One region of the Lysinibacillus sp. YS11 genome, then DNA from elsewhere that is predicted to be linked to it. Evidence: predicted binding sites of a transcription regulator. Region 1 holds the regulator's gene; the other holds the start of a gene.
What was found. Region 1 encodes LexA, which represses DNA repair genes until DNA is damaged. Its sites were predicted from a motif close to CGAACATATGTTCG; they were not measured.

Region 1 (7,615 bases):
GAATGAAGATCAGGTTCAAAATTTCGTAACAGAGAATAGCAACGAGCAAGCAAAACATTTCGCCATTGTTTTACGTGAACAACAGCGAGTCATTGGTCATCTTGTTTTCCACAAATACTTTGGCGACCATACGTATGAAATTGGATGGGTTATGAATCCTGCCTATCATAATCATGGCTATGCTTCTGAAGCTGCTCAGGCCCTATTAGATCACGGCTTTAATAAAATGAAACTTCATCGAATTATTGCCACATGCCAGCCAGAAAATATCGCTTCTTACCGAGTAATGGAAAAAATAGGAATGCGCCAAGAAGGATTTTTCAAAAAATGCATTCCTCATGGAGAGACTTGGTGGGATGAATACTATTACGCTATTTTAGAGGAAGAATGGAACAATCTAAAGGTAAGAGGTGTATGAAATGAAGAAAACTGCGGTGTTATTATACCCACAATTTAGTGAATATGAATTGAGTGTTGCTTTGTCCATATTAATGCAAGGCGGTAAACCCATCATCACACTTGGATCGAATACCAAACCTATCAGAGGAGAATCTGGTTTAAATTGTATAGCTGATTTATCCGTGAATGAGGTAGAGCTTGACGATATTGATAGTCTACTATTACCAGGCTATATGGATATTTCTACATTACAACTTGAAGAGAGCTTACTAGACTTCATTCGTCTTCTATCTGCAAAAGGAGGAATAATTGCAAGTATTTCTAGCTCCCCTTACCTATTAGCAAAAGCAGGGGTCTTAAAGAACAAAAAATATACAGTAGGACTACCTTTAGATGGCATGGAGCAGTTAGGGTGCTTTGAACTTCATAACTATTCAGATGAACTAGTGGTACAAGATGGAAATATCATTACAGCAAGAGGAAGAGGTTTTATTCCTTTCGGTATTTGTTTCGGGTATGCGTTAAAGCTAAATTTTGATGAAAATTGGTATTAAGTGATGATTTAAAACCTAAATGTCCAATTAATCGGGCATTTCATGTTGTTGAAAAAAGATGATGTCATTAGTAGAATGAGAACTTTTAACAAGGCTGTGGGGTGATTTCCGTTCCGCCAGCGTCCTTTCTAGGGTCTCATCTGTGACGCTAAATCCCCTAGGAGTGACGCTGGCTCCACTCCAATCAATCCTTCTGCAAAAGTGTCTTTACTTTTTTCATACTAGCATAGGAATCAAATAGTCTAATATCTGTATTCTTAGGGGGATGGATATAAATGTCTAATACTTTGGACAAAATGGAGGGATAATTCTGAAGAACATCATCAAAATTTTAGGAAGAAAATTAGGCATAACACAAGCGTCACTTGCAAAAGAATGTGGAGTTGTGAGACAGACGATTAATAATATTGAAAATGATAAATATGATCCGACCCTAGAATTAGCTTTTAAGATTGCTAAGGTTCTTAATAGCCGTATTGATGAGGTGTTTATCTATGACTAAATTTCACCCAGATTATATGATTACAATGAAGGATTTTGTGAAAGAACACTCGGCAATTTTAAGAAAACAAACTCAAGAAGTGTCGAGACCAGTGACCAATGAAGACCGAAATACCCTCCTAGCCATGCTGCAATATCTGAAAAATAGCCAAAATCAAACGCTAGCAAAAAAATATAAGCTTCGCCCTGGAAGTGACTCTCTGCTAATCAAATTGGCGTAGATAAACGAATGTTTGCTGTACTCTTTGATGACCAAGAAATGATGCTGATTAACCCTAAAATAATGAGTCATTCCCTTAATATGATTTATCTACCGGAAGGAGAAGGCTGTCTATCTGTAAATCGACCTGTCCCTGGTTTTGTACCGAGATATGAGAGAATTAAAGTCAAAGCTTACGACATCGATGGACATGAAATCATTGTACAGTTACAGGGCTACGGGGCCATCGTTGTACAGCATGAAATCGATCATTTAAATGGCATCATGTTTTATGACCGAATAAATAAAGAGCACCCTTTCCAACTGCCAAATCATGTTATCATCGAAAGCTTTTCTTCCCTTCAGTAGTTTTTTACAAAAAAAAATTAGCAGGAATATTATTTTCCTGCTAATCTTTCTTGGTGCTCTTGGAAACGACGATGTACTGTCGCCTTACTTACCTCAAAGCCTAACCCTCTAAGCGTTATAGAAATTTCTTCAAAGGTAAATCCACGTTTGCGTAGCTTCACAATTTCCTCTACAGGTAGATCTTTTCGCTCCTGCCCCTGCGGATTACCTCGATTCGATAAATTATTTTCTGGACGATAACCGTTTTCTACAGCACGTCGCATACCTCGTCGAATTTTAGCATTATGGATTCTACGCTGATATTCCTCTACAATCGCTAAAATTTCAAGCAGCATCGTATCCATTTCATTTAATTGGACTGGGCCTGCATCACGCATAGAAAAAACATCAGTTGCTGACTTTTGTAATAAATGTAATACAGCCATCCTTGCATTGCCTCGTCCTAAACGAGTTTCATCTTGGACAAAAAGAGCATTAATGTTCTTATCTTTTATAAAATCAAGCATTTCTAGTAAGCCTTCACGTTCTACATCATAGCCACTATGTTGATCTTTAAACACGCCCTTCACTGCATAGCCTTGCTCTTTAGCATAGCGCAGCAACTCTTCCTGCTGGCGCTCTAATGAGGAGCTTTGTGTTTCTTTTTCAGTACTTACGCGACAATAGACAACAGCCGATAGTTGATTATTTATCATTGTTCATTTCTCGCAATTTCGATAGTATTGATGGGACTGGCTTGATCACTCACTACAGGTATAACTAGAGATTTTCCCGCTACAATTTTAATATCTGCTAGTTCATTTTCAGTTTTTACAAGCTTTATCCAATCATCAGTACTCATTTTACCACGATATTGCTCGGCTAACGACCACAAGCTATCCCCATGTTCGATTTGAATTTCTGCGTAACTAACTTTTCCTGGATCAGTAATGTAAAGGTATGCTGCAAATAATAAACAAGCTCCTATTAAGATTGAGATATGTGTGTTTTTCTTAAACCATGTCATAATCATTACCCCTTTTTAAGAATGTTTGTTCGGAATGTATGTTCCCATAATAAAGCGAACAAACGTTTTTGTCAAACACTTTTCGAACCTATGTTTGCATACATGTTCGCATTCTGTTATACTATCAAATAAGAAGAATGATTTTAGAAAAAAGAGGTGAGCACTCATGAAAAAAGTTTCGAAAAGACAAGAGGACATTTTAGCTTTCATTAAGGAAGAGGTACGAGCTAAAGGATATCCACCATCAGTACGTGAAATTGGTGAAGCAGTTGGACTTGCTTCCAGTTCAACTGTTCATGGACATTTAGCTCGATTAGAACAAAAAGGCTTTATTCGTCGAGATCCAACAAAGCCACGCGCAATTGAAATTTTAGAGCCTGAAGAATCCATTCAAAAACAACAGGTGATCCATGTCCCACTTGTCGGGAAGGTTACAGCTGGTTCTCCAATTACAGCAATTGAAAATATTGAAGAATACTTCCCATTACCCGATACGTATGGCACAAGTGAAGATCAATTGTTCATGCTAGAAATCATGGGGGAATCAATGATTGAAGCTGGGATTTTAGATGGAGATTTAGTCATTGTAAAACAAAAGGCAACAGCTAATAATGGGGATATTGTTGTAGCTATGACAGCTGAGGATGAAGCAACTGTAAAACGTTTCTTTAAAGAGAAAAACCATTTCCGTTTACAGCCTGAAAATTCTTCTATGGAACCAATTATAGTCGATCAAGTTTCTATTTTAGGACAGGTTGTAGGTCTTTACAGACGTGTACATTAACGATTAAAGCAGATTTTGAGGATTATGTTCCTTCTAAGAGCATGTATCCTCTTTTTTACGCAAAAAAAGAATCCACATACGATTGGATTCTTTGTACAATGCCTCTTCTAAGCTTCCTTCTTAAATTTTAAGCTCGCTTCAATAAAGGCTGAAAATAGCTTTTGAGCACTCTCATCTCCTACTATGGCTAGTTCCTCAGGATGCCACTGAACAGCTAAGCAAAATGGCATCTCCTCATGAACTACCGCTTCGATAATACCGTCGTTAGATTTTGCCGCTACTTTTAATTTTTCTGCTAAAACATTCACCGCTTGATGATGAAATGAATTCACTGCTATTTTCTCTTGTTCAACGATAGTCGCTAATAGATTGTCAGCAATAACCTGTACAGAATGGGTAGCTACAGCTCGACCTGATTGCTGCATATGTTGGAGTAACTTGGTACTAAAGTGATCACTATCAATATCCTGATATAAGGTACCACCTAATGCAACATTTAGTATTTGAATTCCTCGACAGATCCCGAAAATAGGCATCTTACGTTGGAATGCGGCTTCAATCAATGCTAACTCAATCGTATCTCGCGCTGGATGAATTTTTCCAAGCTTTAATGAAGGCTCAGCCCCGAATAGAAATGGGTGCACATCATGACCACCAGATAATAATAAACCGTCTGTAAGGGCTAAAATCTGGGCTGCCTCTTCTTCTACTCCAATTGGAATAATCAGTGGAATTCCACCTGCTTCAATGATGCTTTTACTGTAAGCAGCATTTAATCGAGAGGATAAATCATCCTCAACAAAGGCTGTAATACCAATAATCGGTTTCACTTGCTTCCCTCCAAATTCTTGAAAATTGCACAATTACCAAAAGCCTAGATACCAATTAATTAATACATCGCCATAGAAATAAACAATAACTGCGGCCAATGCAATAGATGGCCCAAACGGAATGGGTGTTTTTCTCCCCTGTTTGTTTTTCGATAACATGGTAATCCCGACAATCATACCAATAAGTGCAGCTAAAAATAGCGTTAACAGTGTATCAATCGTACCCAGAACGAGACCAATTAAAAAGAATAATTTAATATCGCCTCCACCCATGCCACCGTTTGATAGCACAGCAATGATATATAATATGCCAAAACCAACCACAGCACCCACAAGAGAGTCCCACCACGGTGTTAATGGTGACAGCACTCGTCCAATAGCTAGCAAAGGTAAAAAGAATACTAACACCTTATCTGGAATTAGCATATAGGCTAAATCTGATACAACGATAATAACTAATAAGGAGATAAAAAAGAGTGCTACTATCAATTCTATGCCCCAGCCTAACTGCCCATAAGCAAAGGCAAATAATACACCTGTCATTAATTCTATGACTGGGTAAACCCAAGAAATTTTATTGCCACAACCACGACATTTTCCTCCTAAAAATACATAAGACAAAACTGGTACTAAATCAAGCGCCGTCAGTCGTCTCTGACATTTTGGACAATGTGAAGGAGGATGTACAATCGACTCCTTCTGTGGTACACGTAAGCCAACTACATTATAAAAAGAGCCAAAGACAAGTCCAAATAAAAAAATAAAGATCGTATAAGCCATTTCCAATTTTATGTCCTCCTAAACCAATAGGCGCCCATACAAATGCAGTATGGTGCGCCTATCAATAAAGTTATTGTTGTTCTTCGTAATAGAACGTTGTCACTTGCACTGTTGCCTTTAACGTAAGATCTGCATCTTTCTCAAGCTGTGCCTGCTCTCCAGGCAATTTAAATTCAATCTTATCGGTTTTCATGACACGCTCTAATTGTTCAACCTCCTGTAAAAAGCTTTCAAGAGAATTAAAATCAAGCGCACCCACCTCTAATATAAAAGTAACAAGCTTTAAATTAGTTGGTAAAGAGTCCTTCGAAAGAGATGCAATTGGTGTAGTAGTCTCCTTGTTCTCCTGATCACCATTGACCTCTGCTTCAGCCTGCTCCAACATATTAAGATCATTCGATACATCTGAAGGTGTCACAGTGCCGTCCTCACCTTGAACAGTTAAAGACAGTATACGAGTTCCTGTCACCTCTTCAATCTCAGCTAAATCAAGAATAATCTTTTCAACGGCTCTTGTTGCAGGTAGCTTTTGTCTTAAGGCTAATATATTGATAGTAGGCTGTCCCTGCTCTTTGTCTAATTGTGCTAGTTGTTCTTTGACACTAGCTAATTCTTGCTGCACCTGCAATACATTACTCTCTTTCTCATTCACTTCATCCAATTTTGGTGAAAGCAAATAATAATACAGCGCAAATAAAATAGCAGCTATCAGCGCCAGTAACAAGATCATAGATGAATTTTTACTACTCGTTAATTTATTCATGAGCGTCGTCCTCCAGCTAAATACATAAAATCGATTGTCGCTGTAATGGACACTGAATATCGCGGTACTTCTTTAAATTTTTGTTGGGGTGTTAACACCCTTTGTTCACCTAGCTCTATTTCAAAGTTTGAGACAGTGTTAATTTGAGCATCTGTAAAATAGCTACTCATTAAAAGTCGCTCCACATATTTCGATATATCTGTCATCGTTTCAAAATCCACTTCAATATTCACCGAGTTCTCTCCGAAAACATAGCTACGTAAATAGGAATGAGTTGGTAATAAAGTTTTTGTTTCATCAATTAACGGTGTTACAGGATAAGAAACGCTTTGAATAAAAGTTACTGACTCTTCCAACGAACCCTGATCTACATTTTGTCGTGCGTCTAGCTCTTGCTGCAATTGATCAAGCTGTGTTGTTAATGCCTGTTCCTCTGCAGTCAATCGTGACAATTCACTTTTGGATGTAAAAAATAAAAAAAGTAAATAAGCTACAATAAGTCCCACAATGACAATCACCAAGCTATAAAAAAGCTTGGGAGAGGTTGTTCTTTTTCAAGTTGTGGTAAGAGGTTTATATCTGGAACCATTAACGAACCTCCTTCAAAGCTAAGCCAAGCAACGTTGAAAATTCTCGCTTAAAGCGAGGAAACGATTTCTCAATTTTTTTCCCATCGACAACCCTTAGTGGTGGTTCTAAATTAGAAGCGAGTAAGTTCCCAATTGATTTCAATAGTGGGTTATCGCCAAGCATGATAATTTCATCCACTGTTTTTTCACCTTTATGTAAAGAAAACTTAAAGAAATTCATCATCCGATCAATCTCTAAAACCTGATCCATTACGACCATTTGATAATTCTCTGATTCGCCATTATAAATAAATTGATAGCTAAACTCATTCTCTTTCTTCCCCAGCCATTGTGTCATATCTACTTCAATGGTTTGATAGCGCAAAAACTCCACTTGGCCATTGGAAAAAATACTGATAGAGAGTTCATTAATCGACCATTCTGCAATTAAATAGGTTTTATTAGGCATTAATAAGGACATGTGCTCTAATAAGCGTATATTACAAAGTGCACGAATATCGGCAGCTTCGGGTTCTAATGAAACATCTAACAGCATCCCTACCAGTTTCGTAATCTCTTCAGAAGGTGCAGCAAATAAGATAGCCTTGCCATCCTCGGCATCTGCATCATACACATCAATTAAAGGGTCTTGAAATGGTAAATGAATAGAATGTCCCAATTCCATTTCAGCATATCCTCTTAATTCCTGAGGCTTTACATCTTTAGGGTGCTCAAAGTTTTTTAATAGAACTGTCGTATCAGGTACAAACATGCGAACTGCCTGTTTTTTCCCTGTCCATTTCATCACTTGCTCTTTAATCACCTCAAAAAGAGCTACCTCGTCGATAATAGTCCCATTTT
Region 2 (7,615 bases), 510 kb from region 1:
CACAGCTCAATAATATCTAGGTGAAAAAATCATTTTAACTACGTGTTGAAATGATTTTTTCTTTTTAAAATTACTTAAAAATGAAGAAATTTTAGTATAAAAAGTCAGAATTTATAGACAATTGAAAAATATGGGTATACAATAGCTGTAATAATAGGTATATAGTACAAGTCATTTATCCTATTATTATCCTGAATTTTTGATGGTGATACTAAGTCTTAAGGAGGATCGGAATTTTCAAGCAATCTTACTCATTGAAAATAGCGGGAATGTACGCATATTTGTATATTCCTTTTTATTTTGACTGGAAGCAACATAAAATGTATAAAGGGGGACTATAGATGCATAAAAAAGATATTATGAATAGTGAAACAATGATGTATATGCCTGTGTATGATTCCTTTGGAAATTTATGTACGCAGGTGTATGAGAAAAATAATGAGTATATATCTACGTTACCACCAACGAAATTATTGGACTTTAATCTGCGTTATTTTGGTTCTAGTTTAAGAGGAGCGTTCGATGGTTCGAAAATGATCCTAGGCAAGCTTAATAAAAATCCTATCGTCGTGCACGAACGTTGTAATATTTTATGGTTTCCTAGTAGGTCTCCTTTACACCCTGACTGTATCTGGTTCGCTGTTCATCATATAGATGACTATGTCGCTGTGGATAAAAAGAGGACAAAGGTTACTTTTATGAATGGCAAGGAATTTATTGTGGATGTCAGTGTCAATGCGTTAGAGTCTCGGATTCAAAGAGCTTTTTTATTAAAATATAGACTAGAGAAACGAACAAAATATTTACTTGTTCAGTATGACCGTGTGAAAGTATTTCAACGTCTTGCCAAGAATATGTTTGAGGACGAGACGCAGGATAGTTGACTTAATTCCACAAAACATCTGCTAGATAGTATGTTTTCGTTTCTAAAAACGTTATAATAAAAAGATACGGAGCTTTATGAATAAAGTGTTAGCTTCATGACTAACGTTCGGAGGATTTAACGATGATTGAATTAGCAGATGTACGCAATGTGTTAGACACTACAGCCAAAAAATTGGCGGACTTTAGGGGGTCTCTTTGACTTAGAGAACAAAGAGGCACGTATTCAGGAGCTAGATGAAATGATGCTAGAGCCAGGCTTTTGGGATGATCAGCAAGGTGCTCAGGTGATTATCAATGAAGGAAATGGCTTAAAAGCTATTGTCAATGAATATAAAGATTTAGTGGAAACACATGAAAATTTAGATATGACACTGGAACTTTTGCGTGAAGAACCAGACGAAGAATTACAAGAAGAACTAGGCAAAGAACTAGCAGAATTCCAACAAAAGATGGCTGATTTTGAGCTTCAATTACTGCTAAGTGGCCCATACGATCAAAACAATGCCATTTTAGAGCTGCATCCTGGTGCTGGTGGTACGGAGTCACAGGACTGGGGTTCAATGCTATTACGTATGTATACACGATGGGCTGAGAAGCGTGGATTTAAAGTGGAAACAGTGGACTATCTACCAGGAGATGAAGCTGGGATTAAATCTGTAACATTGTCGATTAAAGGTCACAATGCTTTCGGTTATTTACAAGCGGAAAAGGGTGTGCATCGTCTAGTACGTATTTCTCCATTTGATTCGTCTGGCCGCCGTCATACGTCCTTCGTTTCCTGTGATGTTATGCCAGAGTTTGACGACAATATAGAAATCGATATTCGTACAGAGGATTTAAAAATTGATACGTATCGTGCAACAGGTGCAGGTGGTCAGCATATTAATACGACAGATTCTGCAGTCCGTATTACGCATATTCCTACTGGTACGATCGTACAATGTCAAGCTGAGCGCTCCCAGATTAAAAACCGTGAAAAAGCGATGACGATGTTAAAAGGGAAGCTATATCAATTAGAACTTGATAAACAGCAGGCACAATTAGATGAAATACGCGGTGAGCAAAAAGAAATAGGCTGGGGCTCCCAAATTCGTTCGTATGTCTTCCACCCATACTCGATGGTGAAGGATCATCGTACAAATGAAGAAACAGGTAATGTGGGTGCTGTGATGGATGGCGACTTAGATCCATTTATTAATGCCTATTTACGTTCAAAAATAAATTAATACCCAGATTCCCCAAGAGTGAGATGCTCTTGGGGAATTTTTGTTAAAAGGGTGGATGATAGGGTGCATCTTGGCTAAGCTGTTTTCGTTCATTCATGTAATATTTATACAGCATAGATGCGTTAAGAAATTGTTTACTAATGGAAGCATAACGAATAGGTAGTTCGATTTGTTTATCATTTTTTAACGTTACAATACACCCCAATTCACTAGGTGTAATATTAATAATTGCATGAAGCCCTATCCATATATTGTGAATGGAGCTGGGTGAATAAGTTGGTAAAAAAATACAGGGATAACCATAATCAAAGGCCACGACGATTGGTAGCTTGTGTTGATTGCCGAAAAAACGTTTAGCCGATTGTTTTGCGGCTTCATAAGTTGATCCTAATGAGAGACAGGATTTTCGAAGGACGTGCATCGGTTTGCGTGTAACAATCAGCTCATTATGCTTATCAATCACATGCGTGAAGACTTTGGAGTCATGCTGAATAGGCTGCAGCAAATAAGTATTGAATGAAATTAAGTAGCCGTTTACAAAGTTAGTTGTCATATAGGGAGTGCCTCCTTTTTTCTAGTGATAACGGTAGTGTAAAACAGAATATGACTTTCTTAAATTAAATGAAATAGTTGAAAATCGTTCAGAAAAGCACGAAATGCCTAGAGAATTTGCTCTAAATATCAATTGATTAATAGCTAATCCAAGATATTTTCGAATCGTAAGCATTGCTTTTTAATTTCAATTTTCATATAATTTAGAAAAGGATCGAGGTGAGATCGTTGGATAAATATTATTCGTATACAGATTTTCTGAAAGCCGTTGGTCAGTCGAAAAAAGTTGATGGGGCAGAGAAATTATTAAACGAGATTTATTTAGATTTATTTTTAAATCGTATCCAGCGTATGCATCGGCAAGAGCAGCTCATGGTTCTGATAGATAGAGCACTCGATGAAAAAGATGAAAACGCATTTTATCAATACGCATCCGAACTAACTTCCTTACACCAAACAGAAGATGAATCATATTGACGAACCCGCTCTCCATATCTATTGGAGAGTGGGATTTTTTTGCTTTTGAAAATAGTTGCAGAGGATGTGAAGATTGTATGTTTTGGTTAGAAGAAGTAATCTTGCTTATAGAATGGGGAAAGTCATTTAAAAAGTTTGAGACGCTGTTTATAAAAAAAGTGAGAGTCACTCTAAAAGTACATAGCCCGGCTCTTGAGAGAGTGTGAGCTGCACATAAAGCAAAACAGGAAATCCCATCCATCGATGAAGCTTGAAAACCTAATAAAACGGCTATTATAAGAGTAACAAGTTAAATTGACTGTATTGTTATGTAATAAAAATTTTAGAGATGAAAAAATTTTTTACAAACATTCGTTCGTTAAATGTTCGAAATTTTAATATTGCTATGCTAAAATATATGTACAAATTGGAAGAAAGGACGGGGACATGAGTGCAAACATTTGATTTACAAGCGCCATATCAGCCTAACGGGGATCAGCCACAGGCCATTGCGGAATTAGTGGAGGGTGTGAAAGCAGGCAAACGTCATCAAACATTGCTTGGTGCTACTGGAACAGGTAAGACGTTTACCATTTCGAATGTCATCCAGCAAGTCAAAAAACCAACACTAATCATGGCACACAATAAAACGTTAGCTGGCCAGTTGTATAGTGAATTTAAAGAGTTCTTCCCAAATAACGCCGTTGAATATTTTGTCAGCTACTATGATTACTACCAACCAGAAGCTTATGTACCGCAGACAGATACCTATATAGAAAAAGACTCTAGCATTAACGATGAAATTGATAAGCTGCGTCACTCTGCTACTTCTGCATTGTTTGAGCGTGAGGATGTCATTATTATTGCATCTGTGTCCTGTATCTATGGTTTAGGTTCTCCCGAAGAATATCGAGAAATGGTTGTTTCCATTCGTACGGGTATGGAAATTGAACGTAATCAGCTACTGCGCAAGCTTGTAGACGTTCAGTATGAGCGAAATGATGTTAGTTTTACTCGCGGAACATTTCGGGTACGTGGAGATGTAGTGGAAATCTTCCCAGCCTCTCGTGATGAGCATTGTATTCGTGTGGAATTTTTTGGGGATGAAATCGATCGCATTCGTGAGGTAGATGCACTAACGGGAGAGATTTTATCGGATCGAGAGCATGTTGCTATTTTTCCTGCATCTCACTTCGTTACACGAGAAGAGAAAATGCGTAAAGCGATTGAAAACATTGAAAAAGAATTAGAGGAACGACTTGCATTATTACGTGCAGAAGATAAATTACTAGAGGCACAGCGTTTAGAACAGCGTACACGCTATGATTTAGAGATGATGCGTGAAATGGGCTTTTGCTCTGGGATTGAAAACTATTCACGTCATTTAACATTGCGTGAAGCAGGTGCTACTCCATATACTTTGCTAGATTATTTCCCCGAAGACTTTTTACTTGTGGTTGATGAAAGTCACGTAACACTTCCACAGGTTCGAGGAATGTACAATGGTGACCAAGCACGTAAAGGAGTGCTCGTAGAACATGGCTTCCGATTGCCATCTGCTCTAGATAACCGTCCATTACGTTTTGAAGAGTATGAAAACCGCGTACATCAAGCGATTTATGTATCAGCCACACCAGGTCCTTATGAACTGGAGCATACACCAGAAATGGTAGAGCAAATTATCCGTCCAACTGGATTATTAGATCCATTAATTGATGTACGTCCTATTGAAGGTCAAATTGATAATTTAATTGATGAAATACAAGATCGAATTGCGCGTGATGAGCGAGTTTTAGTGACAACGCTAACGAAGAAAATGTCTGAGGATTTAACGGCTTACCTGAAGGAAATGGGCTTAAAAGTTGAATACTTACATTCAGAAATTAAGACACTAGAACGTATTGAAATTATCCGTGAGCTACGCAAAGGAACGTATGATGTGCTAATAGGTATTAATCTATTGCGTGAAGGTCTTGATATCCCTGAAGTGTCCCTTGTGGCAATTTTAGATGCTGATAAAGAAGGGTTTTTACGTTCAGAGCGTTCATTGATTCAAACCATTGGTCGTGCTGCTCGAAACGCGAATGGTCATGTCATTATGTATGCAGACCATGTAACAGACTCGATGAAAAAGGCGATTGATGAAACGAAACGTCGTCGTGCGTTACAAATGGCTTATAACGAGGAGCATGGCATAACACCTCAAACGATCATTAAGAAAATCCCAGATGTGATTCGTGCAACACAAGTAGCAGAAGAAGAGGAATCCTATGTAACAAAGGCAACAAAAGGCAAAAAGCTGACAAAGGCGGAAAGAGAACAGCTCTTGGCTTCTCTAGAAGTCGAAATGAAGGAAGCAGCAAAAGCGCTTGACTTTGAACGTGCGGCTGAGTTACGAGATACAATATTTGAATTGAAGGTAGAAGGTGAATGACTTGTGAAAAATACTGAAATCGTCGTGCAAGGTGCACGTGCTCATAATTTAAAAAATATTAATGTCACAATTCCACGTGACCAATTAGTCGTTTTAACAGGATTATCGGGCTCTGGAAAGTCTTCTCTAGCATTTGACACAATTTATGCGGAGGGCCAGCGTCGTTACGTTGAGTCCCTTTCCGCCTATGCCCGTCAATTTCTTGGACAAATGGATAAGCCAGATGTCGATGCGATAGAAGGTTTATCGCCTGCTATTTCCATTGACCAAAAAACGACAAGTCGTAACCCACGATCTACTGTCGGTACGGTAACGGAAATCTATGATTACCTACGTTTACTTTATGCACGTATTGGTAAACCGATTTGTCCAAATCATGGCATAGAAATCACTTCCCAAACGATTGAGCAAATGGTGGATCGTTTATTAACCTATCCTGAGAGAACTAAGATGCAGCTCCTTGCACCAATGGTTTCTGGACGTAAGGGTACCCATGTTAAACTGCTAGAAGATTTAAAAAAGCAGGGTTTTGTTCGTGTACGAATTGATGGGGAATTGCGTGATTTAGATGATGCTATCGAACTTGATAAAAATAAAAAGCATTCCATCGAAGTAGTAGTGGACCGTGTTGTTATGAAGGAAGGGATTGCTGCTCGTCTGAGTGATTCTTTAGAAACGGCTTTACGCCTGGCAGATGGACGTGTGCTTGTCGATGTGATGGAACATGAAGAGTTACTATTTAGTGAGCATCATGCCTGCCCATTATGTGGTTTTTCTATTGGTGAGTTAGAGCCTCGTATGTTTTCATTTAATAGTCCGTTTGGTGCTTGTCCAAGCTGTGATGGCTTAGGTTCAACACAAGAGGTAGATTTAGATTTAGTGGTGCCTGATTGGGATCGTTCTTTGTTAGAGCATGCCATCGCACCATGGGAACCAACAAGTTCGCAGTACTACCCACAATTACTAAAGGCTGTATGTGATCATTACGATATTCCAATGGACGTGCCTGTGAAGGATTTGCCAAAGGAAAAGATGGATAAAGTTTTATATGGCTCTGGAAAAGACAAGATACACTTCCATTATGAAAATGAGTTTGGCAATGTGCGAGATCAGATGATTGAATTTGAGGGTGTTGTGCGCAATGTTGAGCGTCGTTTTAAAGAGACGACATCCGATTATGTTCGTGAGCAGATGGAAAAATACATGGCACAGCAGGCTTGCCCTTCATGTAAAGGGTATCGTTTAAAGCCTGAGACGCTAGCAGTGAAAGTAGCTGATAAACATATCGGTGAGGTCACACAATATTCAATTCAGGAAGCAGACACTTTCTTTAAAGAGCTTGATCTCACTGAAAAGGATATGCAAATTGCTCGATTAGTTTTACGAGAAATCGAAGAACGATTGGGCTTCCTTGTGAATGTTGGTTTAGACTATTTAACATTGAGTCGTGCAGCAGGTACATTATCTGGTGGAGAGGCACAACGTATTCGCCTTGCTACACAAATTGGTTCACGATTAACGGGAGTCCTCTATATTTTAGATGAGCCTTCGATTGGTTTGCATCAGCGAGATAATGATCGACTGATTAGCACATTACAAAATATGCGTGACATTGGAAATACGCTGATTGTGGTAGAGCATGATGAAGATACGATGCTTGCTGCAGATTATCTCATCGATGTAGGACCTGGAGCAGGCGTCCATGGCGGTCAAATTGTGGCAGCAGGTACACCACAGGAAGTTATGAAAAATGAAAAATCCTTAACTGGACAATATTTAAGTGGTAGAAAGTTTATTCCTTTACCAATTGAAAGACGCCAACCAAATGGTCGAAAGCTCTCCATTAAAGGTGCCAAGGAAAATAATTTACGCAATGTTAAAGTAGATGTTCCATTAGGCTTATTTGTAGCAGTGACAGGTGTGTCTGGTTCAGGGAAATCTACACTGATAAATGAAATTTTATATAAATCTTTGGCACAGAAGCTGAATCGTTCAAAGGTTAAGCCTGGCGAGCATAAAGAAGTGACAGGTATCGATGAGCTTGAAAAAGTAATCGATATTG

Region 2: uvrB (excinuclease ABC subunit UvrB) is a predicted target of LexA. The motif match lies at 3,485-3,498, and genes of this name have one in related genera.

What each region holds. Positions count from the first base shown of each region.
Region 1 is NZ_CP026007.1:1,239,538-1,247,152, reverse strand. It holds gene LBYS11_RS05815 (GNAT family N-acetyltransferase) at 1-418, shown strand, start outside; gene LBYS11_RS05810 (DJ-1/PfpI family protein) at 420-953, shown strand; gene LBYS11_RS05805 (helix-turn-helix transcriptional regulator) at 1,264-1,455, shown strand; partial or broken gene def (peptide deformylase) at 1,448-2,022, shown strand; gene LBYS11_RS05795 (YneB family resolvase-like protein) at 2,052-2,717, opposite strand; gene LBYS11_RS05790 (cell division suppressor protein YneA) at 2,714-3,028, opposite strand; gene lexA (transcriptional repressor LexA) at 3,195-3,812, shown strand; gene LBYS11_RS05780 (gamma-glutamyl-gamma-aminobutyrate hydrolase family protein) at 3,920-4,642, opposite strand; gene LBYS11_RS05775 (prepilin peptidase) at 4,676-5,428, opposite strand; gene LBYS11_RS05770 (hypothetical protein) at 5,493-6,185, opposite strand; gene LBYS11_RS05765 (hypothetical protein) at 6,182-6,703, opposite strand; gene pilM (type IV pilus biogenesis protein PilM) at 6,774-7,615, opposite strand, start outside.
Region 2 is NZ_CP026007.1:727,641-735,255, forward strand. It holds gene secA (preprotein translocase subunit SecA) at 1-13, shown strand, start outside; gene LBYS11_RS03335 (competence protein ComK) at 342-884, shown strand; one part of gene prfB (peptide chain release factor 2) at 1,007-1,081, shown strand; one part of gene prfB (peptide chain release factor 2) at 1,083-2,111, shown strand; gene LBYS11_RS03345 (competence protein ComK) at 2,155-2,664, opposite strand; gene LBYS11_RS03350 (IDEAL domain-containing protein) at 2,892-3,140, shown strand; gene uvrB (excinuclease ABC subunit UvrB) at 3,571-5,553, shown strand; gene uvrA (excinuclease ABC subunit UvrA) at 5,557-7,615, shown strand, end outside.